One region of the Pseudomonas nanhaiensis genome, then DNA from elsewhere that is predicted to be linked to it. Evidence: predicted binding sites of a transcription regulator. Region 1 holds the regulator's gene; each other region holds the start of a gene.
The links. The regulator FliA, encoded in region 1, starts transcription of late flagellar genes. The targets are predictions, from matches to a motif close to CTAAAGTTTNNNNNNNNNNNGCCGNTAA.

Region 1 (3,466 bases):
GTACCCTCGGTCGTATTCTCAACGTGCCGGTGCGGGTGGTCGATGAACAGAACAGTCTGAGCGACGTGCTCGACGAGTTCTCCGGCAAGCGCCTGGTACTGGTCGATACTGCCGGGCTGCAGGCGCAGGATCCGCAGTTGCGCGGCCAGCTGGCCGAGATTGCCGCGCAGGGCGCGCGGGTGCGGACCATGCTGGTGCTCGCGGCGACCAGCCAGTATCGGGTGTTGAAGGCAGCGTTTCACAACTACCGTGCTTGCGGTCTGTCCGGCTGCATCCTGACCAAGGTCGACGAAGCGGCTACCCTTGGCGAGTCTCTGGGGCTGGCTATGGAGCAGGGTTTGCCGGTAGCCTATCTGGCAGATGGCCAGCGCATTCCGGACGATATAAACAAGGCTGTGGGTCATCAGCTGGTCAGCCGGGCGGTCAGTCTGGCAGGCAACGAAGCCCCGGCAGATCAGGCCATGGCCGACGTGTTTGCGGGTATATTGCATACCCAGCGGGCAAGCTAACGAATTCTAAGACAAGGTAATCGACATAGATGGCCAGCAAACATCCGGTTCAGGTTATCGCGGTCACCGGCGGCAAGGGCGGGATCGGCAAAACCAACGTTTCGGTCAATCTCAGCCTCGCTCTGGCTGAGCTTGGGCGGCGCGTGGTGCTGCTTGACGCCGACCTTGGCCTGGCCAACGTCGACGTGCTGCTCGGTATCAAGCCCAAGGCGACGCTTGCCGACGTGCTGGAAGGCACCTGTGATCTGCGAGATGTACTGATCGCCGGTCCGGGTGGCATCCGCATCGTGCCGGCAGCCTCCGGTGCGGCGAAGATGGTCAATCTCAATCCGCAGCAGCACGCCGGCCTGATTCAGGCGTTCAGCGACATCGGCGACAACCTTGATGTGCTGATTGTCGACACCGCTGCAGGAATCGGCGATTCGGTGGTCAGCTTCGTACGTGCGGCGCAGGAAGTGCTGGTCGTGGTATGTGATGAGCCCACGTCGATCACCGACGCCTACGCACTGATCAAGCTGCTGAATCGGGATCACGGCATGACCCGTTTCCGCGTGCTCGCAAATATGGTGAGCACGCCGCAGGAAGGTCGCACGGTGTTTGCTAAACTCACCAAGGTGACAGACCGTTTCCTTGACGTTGCACTGCAATATGTCGGTGCAGTGCCTTTCGATGAAGCGGTGCGCAAGGCAGTACAGAAGCAGCGGGCAGTGTATGACGCCTTCCCGCGCAGCAAGGCTTCCATTGCCATTCGTGGCATTGCGCAGAAAGTGGATTCCTGGCCCCTGCCTGCCAACCCACGCGGGCACCTCGAGTTTTTCGTCGAACGTCTGGTGCAGCAGACAGGGTCGGGGCTATGAACGCATCGGCCAGTGGAGTACGCATGTATACCCGCGCCCAAAGTTCTGCCGAATCACAGGACCGCCTCGTTGAGCAATTCGCGCCACTGGTCAAGCGCATTGCCTATCATCTGCTGGGCCGGCTGCCGTCCAGCGTTCAGGTCGAGGACCTGATGCAGGCCGGCATGATCGGCCTACTGGAAGCCTCCCGCAAGTTCGATCACGGCAAGGGCGCCAGTTTCGAAACCTACGCCGGTATCCGCATCCGTGGTGCCATGCTCGATGAGGTGCGCAAGGGCGATTGGGCCCCGCGTTCGGTCCACCGCAATACGCGCATGGTCAGTGAGGCGATGCGTAATGTCGAAGGCCGTTTGGGCCGCGACGCTAAAGATCACGAGATCGCTGCCGAACTCAATATGAGCCTCGAGGATTACTACTCGATTCTCAACGACACGGCCGGCAGCAAACTGTTCAGCTTCGAGGATCTGCTCGAGTCCGGTGGCGATGCCGACGCGCACGGTGATCATGAACCCTACGGCGGCTTGCAGGACGAGCGGTTTCGCTCGGCGCTGGTCGACGCGATCGACGGCCTGCCGGAGCGTGAGAAGCTGCTGCTGTCGCTGTATTACGACGAAGAACTGAATCTCAAGGAAATTGGCGCCGTCCTCGGCGTCAGTGAGTCCCGTGTAAGCCAGTTGCACAGTCAGTGTGCGGCGCGTTTGCGGGCGCGCCTGGCCGATTGGCGCAACGATTGATTTTATCGCCAGCATCCGGACAATGCCCGGGTAGCCAGCACCGCAACAACGACAAGGCTGGCAAGGCCATTAGCATCTGATTAGCGAGTGCGAACCTGCACTTTCCCTGGTTTGTACGGAGGTCGACTTGGACAAGAACATGAAGATTCTCATCGTTGATGATTTTTCGACGATGAGACGTATTATCAAGAATCTGCTGCGCGACCTGGGGTTCACCAACACGGCGGAAGCCGATGATGGCAATACGGCGTTGCCGATGCTGCAGAGCGGCAGCTTCGATTTTCTCGTTACAGACTGGAACATGCCTGGCATGAGCGGGATCGACCTGCTGCGCGCCGTGCGCGCCGATGAGCGTCTCAAGCACCTGCCGGTGCTGATGGTCACCGCTGAAGCCAAGCGCGATCAGATCATCGAGGCCGCTCAGGCCGGGGTCAATGGCTATGTGGTCAAGCCGTTCACCGCGCAGGCGCTGAAAGAAAAGATCGAGAAGATTTTCGAGCGCGTCCAGGCTAAGTAATCCGGGGTACAGGTTATGGCTTTAAGCAAGGATCCCGGCCAGGCGACTGCTCAGGAATTCGAACACTCCCTCAAGGACAACGCACGGCAACTGGTCGAGTACCTCGAGAAGGGCCAGTTCGGCGAAGCGGTTCTCGTCATTCACGCGATCAATCAGGCGCGCGACCGCGGCCTGTATCACGAGGTCGGGCAGCTGACCCGCGCGCTGCACAACGCCATCGTCAACTTCCAGATCGACACGTCGCACGCACTCGGCGACAGCAACGAGGTATCGAAGATTTCCGACGCCTCCGACCGTCTCGATTACGTAGTCAAGCTGACCGACAAGGCCGCCAACCGGACCATGGATCTGGTCGAGAGCAGCGCGCCCATCGTTTCCGACATGGGCCAGGAAGCCTCGGCGCTCAGGGCAGACTGGGAGCGTCTGCAGCGACGGGAAATGGCCGCTACCGAGTTTCGCGACCTGTACAAGCGCATGGGCGACTTCCTCGAGAAGACCGAGAGATCCAGCGCCCAGGTCTCCGGGCATCTGAATGACATCCTCATCGCCCAGGATTATCAGGATCTTACCGGTCAGGTGATCAAGCGTGTAACCGCGCTGGTTCATGATGTCGAGGAAAGCCTGGTCAATCTGGTGCGCATGGCCGGTCAGGTCGATCGCCTGGCGGGGATCGATCACAACGATTCACGACGCGAAGAGAAAAAAACCTCGGACAGGGGTGAAGGTCCGCAGATTCATGCCGATAAAAGAGAAGACGTGGTTTCTGGACAAGACGAAGTTGATGATCTTCTGTCCAGCCTTGGCTTCTAGGGGAGTGGGTGCATGAGTTTCGACGCGGATGAAGAGATC
Region 2 (3,466 bases), 820 kb from region 1:
GCAGCCGCAGCAGGTCAGACTGCATGCCGGTGGCCAACGTACCGGGAAGCAGCCCGACGAGGCTCGAGAGCAGCAGCCGAACCTGACGGTGACGCGAGCGCACCGGGTAATCGACCCAGCCCGGGGCGATGGGCCTGCGCGGGTGCAGTGCACGGCGAGCAACGTCCCAGCCGCCCGCGATGGCGGCCCACAGGAAACCGATGACGAATCTGGGCAGCGCGAGTGGGCGTATGGGCAGCGGCGCCAGTTGCAGGCGCACGGCGAGCGCGGCTGCAGCGATGACGCTTGGCAGCCCCAGATACCAGCCGCTATTGCCGGCCAGAAGCAGCCAGAGCGCAGCGAAGAGCGTCGCCCAGTACAAGGCTGCTAGCCATGTTGAAGATGTCATCCGGCGGACAGGCACCTGTCACTCCCATCTTGGTGTGCAATCCGACGCCGAAGACCCGACGGCCCCGGTCAACAGAGATCTATCGGAGGGATGCCGTGGCACCCGGACGCGAAACGGATCGCGTCGCTCTCCCTAGTCTAGCTGCAGACTGCACGCCCGGCGGGTTTGTTCAACCCGCACCGCCGGGGGTGGGTTAGCGCATGTGTCGCAGGCTTCGCTCGCTGCTGTCACCGAGTTGGAAGAACCGCACCTTGGCACTCAGCTGATCGGCCAGCGCAGCCAGTTCGTGACTGGAGGCTGCCACCTGATCCGAGCCGGCGGAGGTCTGCATGGTGGCGTCGTGGATGCGGGTGATGTTCTGGTTCACTTCCTCGGCCACGGCACTCTGCTGCTCCGAGGCGCTGGCAATCTGCGCATTCATGTCGTTGATCTCGCCGACTTCGTGGCGAATCTTGCCCAGCGCCGCTTCGGCGCGGGTGGTCTGTTCCACCGTGGTACGCGCCAGGTCGCGGCTGGTCTGCATGACAGCGGCGGCCTTGCTGGCTCCGGTCTGCAGGCGCCCGATCATTTCCTGAATCTCTCGCGTCGACTGCTGGGTGCGGGCGGCAAGCGCGCGCACCTCATCGGCGACCACCGCAAAGCCGCGCCCCTGCTCACCGGCCCGCGCGGCTTCGATGGCGGCGTTGAGGGCGAGCAGGTTGGTCTGCTCGGCGATGGCGTTGATGACCTCCGTGATCTTTTCGATGTCGCCACTGTCGCGCGATACCTGCTGCACGGTCTCTGCCGCTTCTTCCAGCGTGGCCGCCAGGTGCTGAATCGCGCCTGAAGCTTCCTTCACCTTAAGATTGCCGTTCTCGACCTCGCCTTCGGCATTTCGGGTAGCACGCGCCGCGCTGGCAGCATAACTGGCGACTTCATTGACGGTAGCTGCCATCTCGTTGATCGCTGTGGCCATCTGCTGGGCTTCTGCACTCTGCAGGCGAATCTGCCGGTTATTGCTGTCGGAGGTGCCCAGCAGCTGGCCGGACGACTGGGTCAGGGCCTCCGCTGCCTGGGAGACGTCCCTCATGGTGTCGCGCAGTCGGGACTGCGTCAGCTTGAGTGTCCCCATGACGCTGTCGGGGTAGTCGGTGTCAATGCGCTGGTTGAGACGGCCTGCTGCGAGCCCCTTGATCGCTTCGGCGACTTCATGCGGTTCCGCGCCCAGGGTCGCTCGAATACTGCGGATGATCAGCACTGATACGAAGATGCTCAGGATCAACGCAACCCCGGTGGCGACGAGTGTCAGCATGCGGAAACCGCTGGCCGTTTCGCGCACTAGGCCGATGTCGCGAACGATCTGCGCTTCCTGATAATCGATGAAAACGTTGATCCGTTTAAGCCATTCGCTATAGGCGGGCGAGACGTCGGCCAGAAGGAACATGCGGGCCGCCTCCCGGTCGCCGCTTTCACGCAGTGCAATCAGCTCACGGGTCATCGGCATGGTCGTCGCTTCGATGTCCTTGATGTCGTTCAGTAGACGACGCTCGTCGGCATTGCCGCTGGCGGCGATGAGCGCATCCATGCCGCTGGCTGACTCCTGGTAGAAGCGATCCAGCCTGTCGTTTTCGCGCAGATGTGCGGAGAGCTTGAGCGGGTCGTTGACCAGTACTGCGTCGCGGATGGCGATCGCCCGGTCGTGTACCGAGCCGCGGAAGTTGATGGCGAAACGCTGTTTCGCCGTGGCGCCCTCGCTGACGTCTGTAAGTGTCCGGTCGATGAACCCGACCCGCTGTATGCCGATGCCGCTCAGCACGAGCATCAGCGAAAGTACCAGACCGAACCCCAGTCCCAGACGCTGTGCAGTAGTCATTGCAGAAAACATGGCAGGCTCCTCGCCTTGATTGATAGCCTAATGATAGCACTAAGTTGTACAAGATAAACAAGTCGTACAAATATTAGCGATCTTCGGCCGCCACCTCGTATCGGCCGCAATTGCAGGACCTTTAGATCAAAAGCGGTGATGGCGTGGATCAGAGCGGAAAATCTTCTTGGCTGGTTGTTGCGTCTGCGTACATGTTCTGTACAAGATAGGCGCATACACTTGATCAATAGACCTGCATTTCGCCGGTCAAACCCGGTTCGCCGGCTACGCTTTACGGGTATTGTTGGCGTAGCCCATCAACTGAAGGAGGTTCCCGTGAGCGATCTTGAGACGTTCCGCCTGGAGACACGCGCCTGGCTGGAAGAAAACTGTCCGCAGAGCATGCGTGCGCCGATGACCAGCGACGAGGATTCCTGCTGGGGTGGGCGCAAGTTCTCGTTCAAGAGCGACGACCAGCGGCTCTGGCTGGAGCGCATGGCCGAACGCGGCTGGACCGCTCCGGACTGGCCCCAGGAGTACGGTGGCGGAGGACTGTCGCAGGCCGAGCACAAGGTGCTGCGCGAGGAGCTGGCACGTATCCGGGCGCGCCCGGCACTGTCCAGCTTCGGCGTATGGATGATCGGGCCGGCGATCCTCAAGTTCGGCTCCGAGGAACTGAAGCGTCAGCATCTCCCGCCTATCGTACGCGGCGAGATTCGCTGGTGTCAGGGCTATAGCGAGCCCGGTGCAGGTTCGGACCTGGCAGGCCTGCAGACCCGCGCCGAAGACCAGGGCGACCACTTCATCGTCAATGGTCAGAAGATCTGGACGTCCTATGCCGACAAGGCAGACTGGATGTTCTGCCTGGTGCGAACCAATACCGAAGCCAAGAAGCAGCTGGGCATCAGCCTGGTGCTGTTCGACATGACCACGCCGGGTGTCAGCACTCGCCCGATCAAGCTGATTTCCGGCAGCTCGCCGTTCTGCGAAACCTTCCTGGATAACGTCAAGGTCGAAAAAAGCCAGGTGGTCGGGGAGATCAACGCCGGCTGGACCATCGCCAAGTACCTGTTGACCCACGAGCGGGAAATGATCGGCGGCATGGGTCGTACCGCAGCCGGTCAGAAAACCCTGGCGCAACAGGCCGTGGACGCCGTCGGCCTGGAAGATGGTCGCCTTGCCGATGGCCTGCTGCGAGCCGAAGTGGCCCGCTGGGATCTGGATGCGCGGGCGTT
Region 3 (3,466 bases), 1.2 Mb from region 1:
AAGCTGGTCCGAAGCGGAGTGCCGCGAGGCCCCATCTGGGGCGAGTTGGCTCGAGGGAAGGATGCCGTACTGGACGGCCGAAGGCTGCGAAGCGAGGAGTATCTGACGTTTGGCCGACCTCCGCGACGCATCGTCGTAGGGGGCGATAACGACCGACCGGAGCTTCTGAGCGACCTGTGCCGCTCAGCGGATGTGCTGGTCCATGAGGCGACCTATACACAGGATATCGCTGCCCGAGGGAAGACCCACTTCGGACACAGCACCGCCATCTCCGTTGCCAGCTTTGCCGAAGCGATGACGATCCCCAATCTGCTATTGACGCACTTCAGCGCCCGCTATCAGACAAACCCCGAGCGCAGCCCATCGATCGAGGACCTGCGCTGCGAAGCATCATCGGTGTACGGCGGACGCTTGTTTCTCGCTGAGGATCTGGCTCGCTACCGCCTGGGCCGCGATGGGCGAGTCGAACAGTTGGCAGGTCCGCCGGGGTGACCAACACATGCCTTGCGGACCGTGCCTTGCCTATCGCAGGATTCTGGCGGTCAGCTCTGCCATATTGGCGGCGATAATTTGCAGTCGTTCGCTTGCAGCGGCAGTGCGGCCGACGTTCTGCTGATTGGTCTCGCCAATATCCCTGATCTGCGCGACGTTGCGTGTCATGTCGTCAACTACCGCATTCTGCTCTTCTGCGGCGGTGGCGATCTGACGGTTCATCTCTCGGATCGCCTCGACTGCTTCGGTGATCTGGCGCAGCGCCGCGCCGGCCTGGATTACTTCCTCCAGACCTTTTTCGCTGAGCTTCTGGCCTGCGTCGATTGCATGGACAGCGTCGACTGCGCCTCGCTGCACCGCCCCGATGATCTGATTGATTTCAGCAGTGGACGCCGCGGTTCGCTGCGCGAGGGTCCGCACTTCGTCAGCAACGACGGCGAATCCACGGCCGGCTTCCCCGGCGCGTGCTGCTTCGATGGCCGCGTTGAGCGCCAGCAGATTGGTCTGTTCAGCAACGCCTCGAATGACATCGAGCACCTGACCGATTCGGCCACTGTCGCTTTCCAGCTGCTGGATGACCGCCGCTGTCGCTGCAATCTCCTCGCGCATTCTGGTGATCGAAATCACAGTAGCCTGCATCACACCCTCCCCGTGCTGCGCGGCCTGGTCGGCGCCATCGGCCGAGCTGGCCGCCGCTGCAGCATGACGAGCGACTTCCTGCGCGGTGGCAGACATTTCTTCCATCGCCGTGGCAACCTGGTCCGTTCGGCTGAACTGCTCTCGAGTTCCCGCTCCCATGGTGGTCGCGACAGAGTTCAATGCTCCACTCGCCTCATCAAGCTCGGCACCGCTGCTCTGCAACTGGTGGAAGGTTTCGCCTAAAAACGTGCGCAGCCTGTTGGCGGCACCGGTCAACTGTCCTAGTTCATCGCTGCGGTTTGTCATGATTTGCTCACCGAGCCGACCGCGGCTGAGCGCATCGATACGCTCGATTAGCAAGCGGATGGGCGTTACCAGTACCTGGTCGATTCGCCAACCGCTGATGATGATCAAGGCAATACCGGACAGCACCATGACAAGGATTCCCAGCAACATTGCCCGGTCAGCACTCTGTGCTATCTGAACTGCCTCCCGGTCCGCGCTCTCACGCAGCGACTGAACCAGCAGCGCCATCTGTTCAGATGTTGCGCGGTCGACGCCTTTTACAGCCTTATCCCCCGCCTGATGGTCGTGAGCCGCTGCGATGAACGCCTGGCGGCCCTGGCGATACGCGGCGCCGAGCCGCGAATGCTCAACTCGAAGCTGCGCAACAGCAGCCTGGACCTCGACGGGAATGCCCTGCAGCGCGGCCAGGTCGCCCAGCGTGGCCTGAACATTCTGCTCCTGTAGCTGGAACGCCGCCCAATACTTGTCGAACGCAGCGGGATCTCCCCCCCGCAGCAATACGTTCTTCCATTCCTGCACCTGAGTCTTGAACTGGCTGTTGGCTCGATCGATGAGCTCACTAGCGCGCAGCGGTCCCTGCACCAGGTGCATGTACGCGTCGACCTTGGAGGACAGTACGCTGAAGCTGACCAAAGCGATGACTAGAAGCAGGGTGAGACTACCGGCTAAGAGCGCCAGGGTACGGGCACGTATCGACTTGCTAAGCATGACGGTTCCAGTGGCACTAGGCCGAGAGAGCGGAGACGGGTTTCGCTCATGTATCGGCGCAACGATCAAGACCTTTAGTCAATATACAAAAGTTTACCTATACATTTCAGCGGGTTACGGCCTCTTGCCGCTACCCGCTCTCATGCGCTGATAACCCGCGCGAGTCAACAGGATGAGGTTCACCGTCGTGGCGTAGGTGCAGTTGGCAGCCTTTAGCTCGTTGATGAGACCTTCGTGGCGGTCGGCCTGCAGGAGAAAGTAATCCTCCCCTTCGACCAGCTCTTCGCGGCAGGCCTTGAATGCGCGGAAGCTCGTTCCTTTCGGGACGCCGTTGAGCTCGTCGAGCTGGCGCAGGCTCAACGTATCGGTATTGGCGTAGCGGATGAAACTGGGTGCCGTCATCGTCTGGCCTTCGTAGCGTGGTAGGACAGTGTAACCGTTCGGCCATTTCCCCGAAGCCTCCCCCATCGGAGGGGCTAACCCGTTCGGCCGCTGCGGTTAGTATTCACGGAGACCGCAGCCGAGCGCTGCGCAGGATCGATACGACGGGAGCGGACGATGGACGTGCACAACACATCGGCAAGGCCGCTGGCAGTGGTGATTATCGGGGCAGGCTTCGCTGGCCTGGGCCTGGGTATCAAACTCGACCAGGCCGGTATCAGCGAGTATCTGATTCTGGAAAAGGCCGATGACGTCGGCGGCACCTGGCGCGACAACAGCTATCCGGGTGCTGCCTGCGATGTGCCGTCGCATCTGTATTCGTTTTCGTTCGAGCCTAAACCGGACTGGTCGACCCGTTATGCCAGGCAGGCCGAGATCCACGAGTACATCCGGCACTGCGTGCGCAAGTATCATCTGGGTCCGCGCATCAGACTGGGATGCGAGGTGGTCGAAGCGCGGTTCAGCGAGCCTGAGGGCCTCTGGCATGTCAGCACCACGGACGGTACGGCGCTGACAACTCGCGCGCTGGTGAGCGCCTGCGGCCAACTCAACCGCCCCTTGTACCCCTCGATTCCCGGCCTCGACAGCTTTGCCGGCGAAGCCTTCCATTCGGCCAGATGGCGCCATGACGTCGATCTTGCCGGCAAACGGGTCGCAGTAATCGGCACCGGTGCGTCAGCTATCCAGTTCATTCCGCAGATTGCGCCGACGGTCAGCCAGCTCACGGTATTCCAGCGCAGCGCGCCGTACGTCATTCCCAAGGCCGACCGCCAGTACACCAGCACCGAGCATCAGCGTTTGCGAGCCTGGCCAGCCCTGCAGCGGGCTGCGCGGGGGCTGCAGTACCTCGCACATGAAGCCCGTGCGCTGGCTTTTATCA
Region 4 (3,466 bases), 190 kb from region 1:
TTGCGCGCCACGTCCTGCGCAGTTGCTGTCATCTCGGTGACAGCCGTGGCCACGAGATCGATTTCGCTGAGCTGACGTTGCACGCCATCATTGGTGCGCATGGCAATGTCAGCGGTGTTCTCCGACGCATCGGTCACCTGCTGCACGGAACTGACCACCTCCCGGATCATGCCCTGAAGCTTGTCGAGAAACGCGTTGAACCCGGCAGCGATGGCACCGAGCTCGTCCGCGCGGTCGACCTTGAGACGGCGCGTCAGATCGCCCTCACCGCGTGCGATATCCTCGAGCATCGCGGTCAGGGCGCGGGCCGGACGGGCGAGGCTGAGGCCCACGACAGCCATGACCAGCAGACCCAGCACCGCCACGACCAGGCCGACGACCGCCATGCTCAGGGTCGAGGTCACCTGATGCTCGTCAATCGCCTGGTTCATTGCCTGAAGATCGGCCATGACCGCATCGAGCGGTAACGTCATGAGCAACACCCAGCGTGCCGACGTGCCGCTTATACGGATCGGCATCATCAGCTCGATATGCCCACCGGCTTCATCGAGCTCGTAGGTCATCTCGGTGCCCAGCTGTCCGAGCGACTCGATCTCGTTGGCGTCCAGCACGGTCGAAGCAGCGTCACCGGGCTTGGCGTCGTTCCCTGTGTAGCCCACCAGCCGTCCATTGGAACTGATCAGGGCCTGTTTGCCACGGCCTTCGTAGAGGTGTTCGTTGCTTTCGCGCAGCAGCGTCTGGATGAAGTCGAGAGACAGATCGGCGCCGACGGCACCCATGAATTCGCCCTCGACCAGAATGGGCGCTACAAAGGACGACAACAGAATGGTCTTGCCGCCCACTTCGTAAGGCGCCGGATCGATCACACAGGCCTTCTGCGTTTCACGGGCGCACAGGTAGTATTCGCCAGCGCGCACGCCGGTCTCGAGAATCGTCTCGTCTTCCAGATCCTCGAGCGCTTCCACTGCCAGCGAACCATCAGCGGCGCGATACCACCAAGGCATGAAGCGGCCCGTGCCGTCGTAGCCATCGGTGGTGACGCCCTGATAGTACTCATCCATCTCGTCCAGCGAGTTGGGTTCCCAGGCGACATACAGGCCAAGCAGGTCGGTGTTGTGCATGAGCATGCGTTGCGTGACGCGGCTCATTTCCTCGCGTGGCATCATCAGGCTCGGCGTACCATCACCTTCCAGCTCGCCAAGCATCTGGTTCAGCTGAGCCAGCTGACTGGCAACGGTGAGCGGATATTCGAGCCGACGCCGAATGCGCTCGGCTTCGCTGCTGGCGATCGAAGTCAGTCGATTCTCAATCAACTGCGTGACCAATTGCTCGCTGTGCTCCTGCACGAAGGTCTGGTTCCGTTCCGCCGATTGCAAGCCGAAAAGCGTCATGATCCCCACCGCGACGAACAGGCAGGCGCCCGCCAGCACGGTGATGGAAAGCTGGATGGATTTGAATTTCATGTTTACCCCTGAAGCGGAAGAACCCTGGAACCCTTATCGGCACGGCGGGACAAATCTTCAGGTCCGTTTATCAATGCATTGCACGTCCGGCAGCTTGCCGGCTGCGCTTTATCCTCCATAATCAGTGCATCGTCAGGTTGAAGGAACCATGTTCATGCGAAATCGTTTTCTCCTGTGTCTAGCAGTAACCGGCCTGGTTGGCTGCGAATCGGTACAGACCACGCAAGGCGGCGCCGTCGGCGTCGACCGTAATCAGTACATGTTCAGCTCACTGTCCAGCAGCCAGGTCGATGCCATGGCGGCCGAGTCCTACGAGAAGATTCTTGCCGAAGCCAAGGCGCAGAAGGTACTCAATACCAAGCCGGCGCTGGTCAAGCGGGTGCGCAAGATCGCCAACGATCTGATTCCGACCGTCGAGGCCTTCAGGCCGGATGCGCGGGACTGGAACTGGGAGGTGAACATCATCACCGATGATCAGCTGAACGCCAGCTGCATGCCCGGCGGCAAGATCCTGTTCTTCACCGGGATCATCGAGCGGCTCGAACTGACCGATGCCGAAATTGCCCAGATCATGGGTCACGAAATTGCCCATGCATTGCGCGAGCATGGTCGCGAGGCCATCTCCCGCGCGTACACCACGCAAATGGGCACCCAGGTGGTGGGCGCCCTGTTCGGATTGGGGCAGGCGTCGATGCAGGCTGCGGACATGGCCGTGCAGTACGGCCTGATGCTGCCAAACAGTCGCTCCAACGAATCAGAGGCCGACCTGATCGGGCTGGAGCTGGCCGCTCGCGCCGGCTACGATCCGAACGCTGCAGTCAGCCTGTGGCAGAAAATGGCGGCTGCCTCGCAGGGCAATCCGCCAGCTTTCCTGAGCACCCACCCTTCGCCCGGTGGGCGTATCGAGAATCTGAAACAGGCCATTCCCCGCGTACAGCCCTTGTATGAAGCTGCGCGGTAACCGCCTGGCGGCGGCGATCGCCGCCAGCGTGTGGTCTGCCGCTTCCGTAGCACTGGAAACACCGCCGGGGCTGGATTCCGCCGAACTGGAATTGCGCAATTACTACATAAATCAGGATCAACGCAGCGGCGATCCCGATTATTCGCGCGTAGAGGAATGGGGGCAGAGTTTCATCCTCAATCTCGATTCGGCGTACACCCCCGGCACGGTCGGCTTCGGCATGGACCTGCTGGGTCAGTACGCCGTGCGACTGGACTCGGGTGGCCGCATCGGCAAGGACGACCTGACGCGTCAGCCCGGGGACCTGTTTCCGCTTGATGATGGCCAGGCCGCAGACGATTTCGGCCGGCTCGACCTGACGCTCAAAGCTCGCGCTGCGGACACGACGCTTAAGCTCGGTGCCTTCGAGCCCGATATGCCGGTCCTGATTCGCAACGACAGCCGCCTGTTACCCCAGGTATTCCGAGGCGGCCATCTGGACTCGGAAGGCATCGACGGCCTGACGCTGCATCTGGGACGCTTCGACAAGGCCAGGCAGCGTAACTCCAGCGACTACGAAGGATTGCTGACCCGCGGCGGCGACCAGGCTTCGGATCATTTCAGCTTTGCCGGCGCGGAATACGAGCTGGGCGATTCGTTGATGTTGAACTACTTCGTCGGCGAGTTGCATGACTACTACCGGCAGCACTTTCTTGGCCTGAGACATGAGCTTGGTCTTGCCGCCGGCTCAGTGAGAACCGATCTGCGCCTGTTCGACAGCGGCAGTAGGGGCGCCAACGCTCGGGGGGAAGAAGGCTTCGGCAGCACCGGCGTCTTCCGTGACGGCAGCGACACAGGCGAGGTCGACAATTTCACCGCCAGCGCCCGGGCCACCTATGCGATCGGGGCCCATGAGTTGAGCCTCGGCTTTCAGCAAGTCAACGGCGATAGCGATTTCCCCTACGTAGATAACGGCGACGGCGCCTCGGTGTACCTGATCACCTATGCCCAGTTGGGAAAATTCCAGCGCTCCGGCGAGCGCACATGGCTGGCAGATTACCGG

Region 2: KEM63_RS01570 (methyl-accepting chemotaxis protein) is a predicted target of FliA. The motif match lies at 2,350-2,377, and genes of this name have one in related genera.
Region 3: KEM63_RS10530 (methyl-accepting chemotaxis protein) is a predicted target of FliA. The motif match lies at 2,196-2,223, and genes of this name have one in related genera.
Region 4: KEM63_RS04380 (methyl-accepting chemotaxis protein) is a predicted target of FliA. The motif match lies at 1,497-1,524, and genes of this name have one in related genera.

What each region holds. Positions count from the first base shown of each region.
Region 1 covers NZ_CP073751.1:1,162,197-1,165,662, forward strand. Annotated here, with positions in the region: gene flhF (flagellar biosynthesis GTPase FlhF) at 1-509, shown strand, start outside; gene fleN (flagellar synthesis regulator FleN) at 539-1,366, shown strand; gene KEM63_RS05295 (RNA polymerase sigma factor FliA) at 1,363-2,100, shown strand; gene KEM63_RS05300 (chemotaxis response regulator CheY) at 2,240-2,617, shown strand; gene KEM63_RS05305 (protein phosphatase CheZ) at 2,633-3,427, shown strand; gene KEM63_RS05310 (chemotaxis protein CheA) at 3,440-3,466, shown strand, end outside.
Region 2 covers NZ_CP073751.1:338,650-342,115, forward strand. Annotated here, with positions in the region: gene KEM63_RS01565 (Na+/H+ antiporter subunit E) at 1-388, opposite strand, end outside; gene KEM63_RS01570 (methyl-accepting chemotaxis protein) at 582-2,252, opposite strand; gene KEM63_RS01575 (acyl-CoA dehydrogenase family protein) at 2,568-3,466, shown strand, end outside.
Region 3 covers NZ_CP073751.1:2,343,260-2,346,725, forward strand. Annotated here, with positions in the region: gene KEM63_RS10525 (ribonuclease Z) at 1-492, shown strand, start outside; gene KEM63_RS10530 (methyl-accepting chemotaxis protein) at 523-2,145, opposite strand; gene KEM63_RS10535 (ORF6N domain-containing protein) at 2,260-2,547, opposite strand; gene KEM63_RS10540 (flavin-containing monooxygenase) at 2,710-3,466, shown strand, end outside.
Region 4 covers NZ_CP073751.1:972,981-976,446, reverse strand. Annotated here, with positions in the region: gene KEM63_RS04380 (methyl-accepting chemotaxis protein) at 1-1,463, opposite strand, end outside; gene KEM63_RS04375 (M48 family metallopeptidase) at 1,618-2,424, shown strand; gene KEM63_RS04370 (OprD family outer membrane porin) at 2,408-3,466, shown strand, end outside.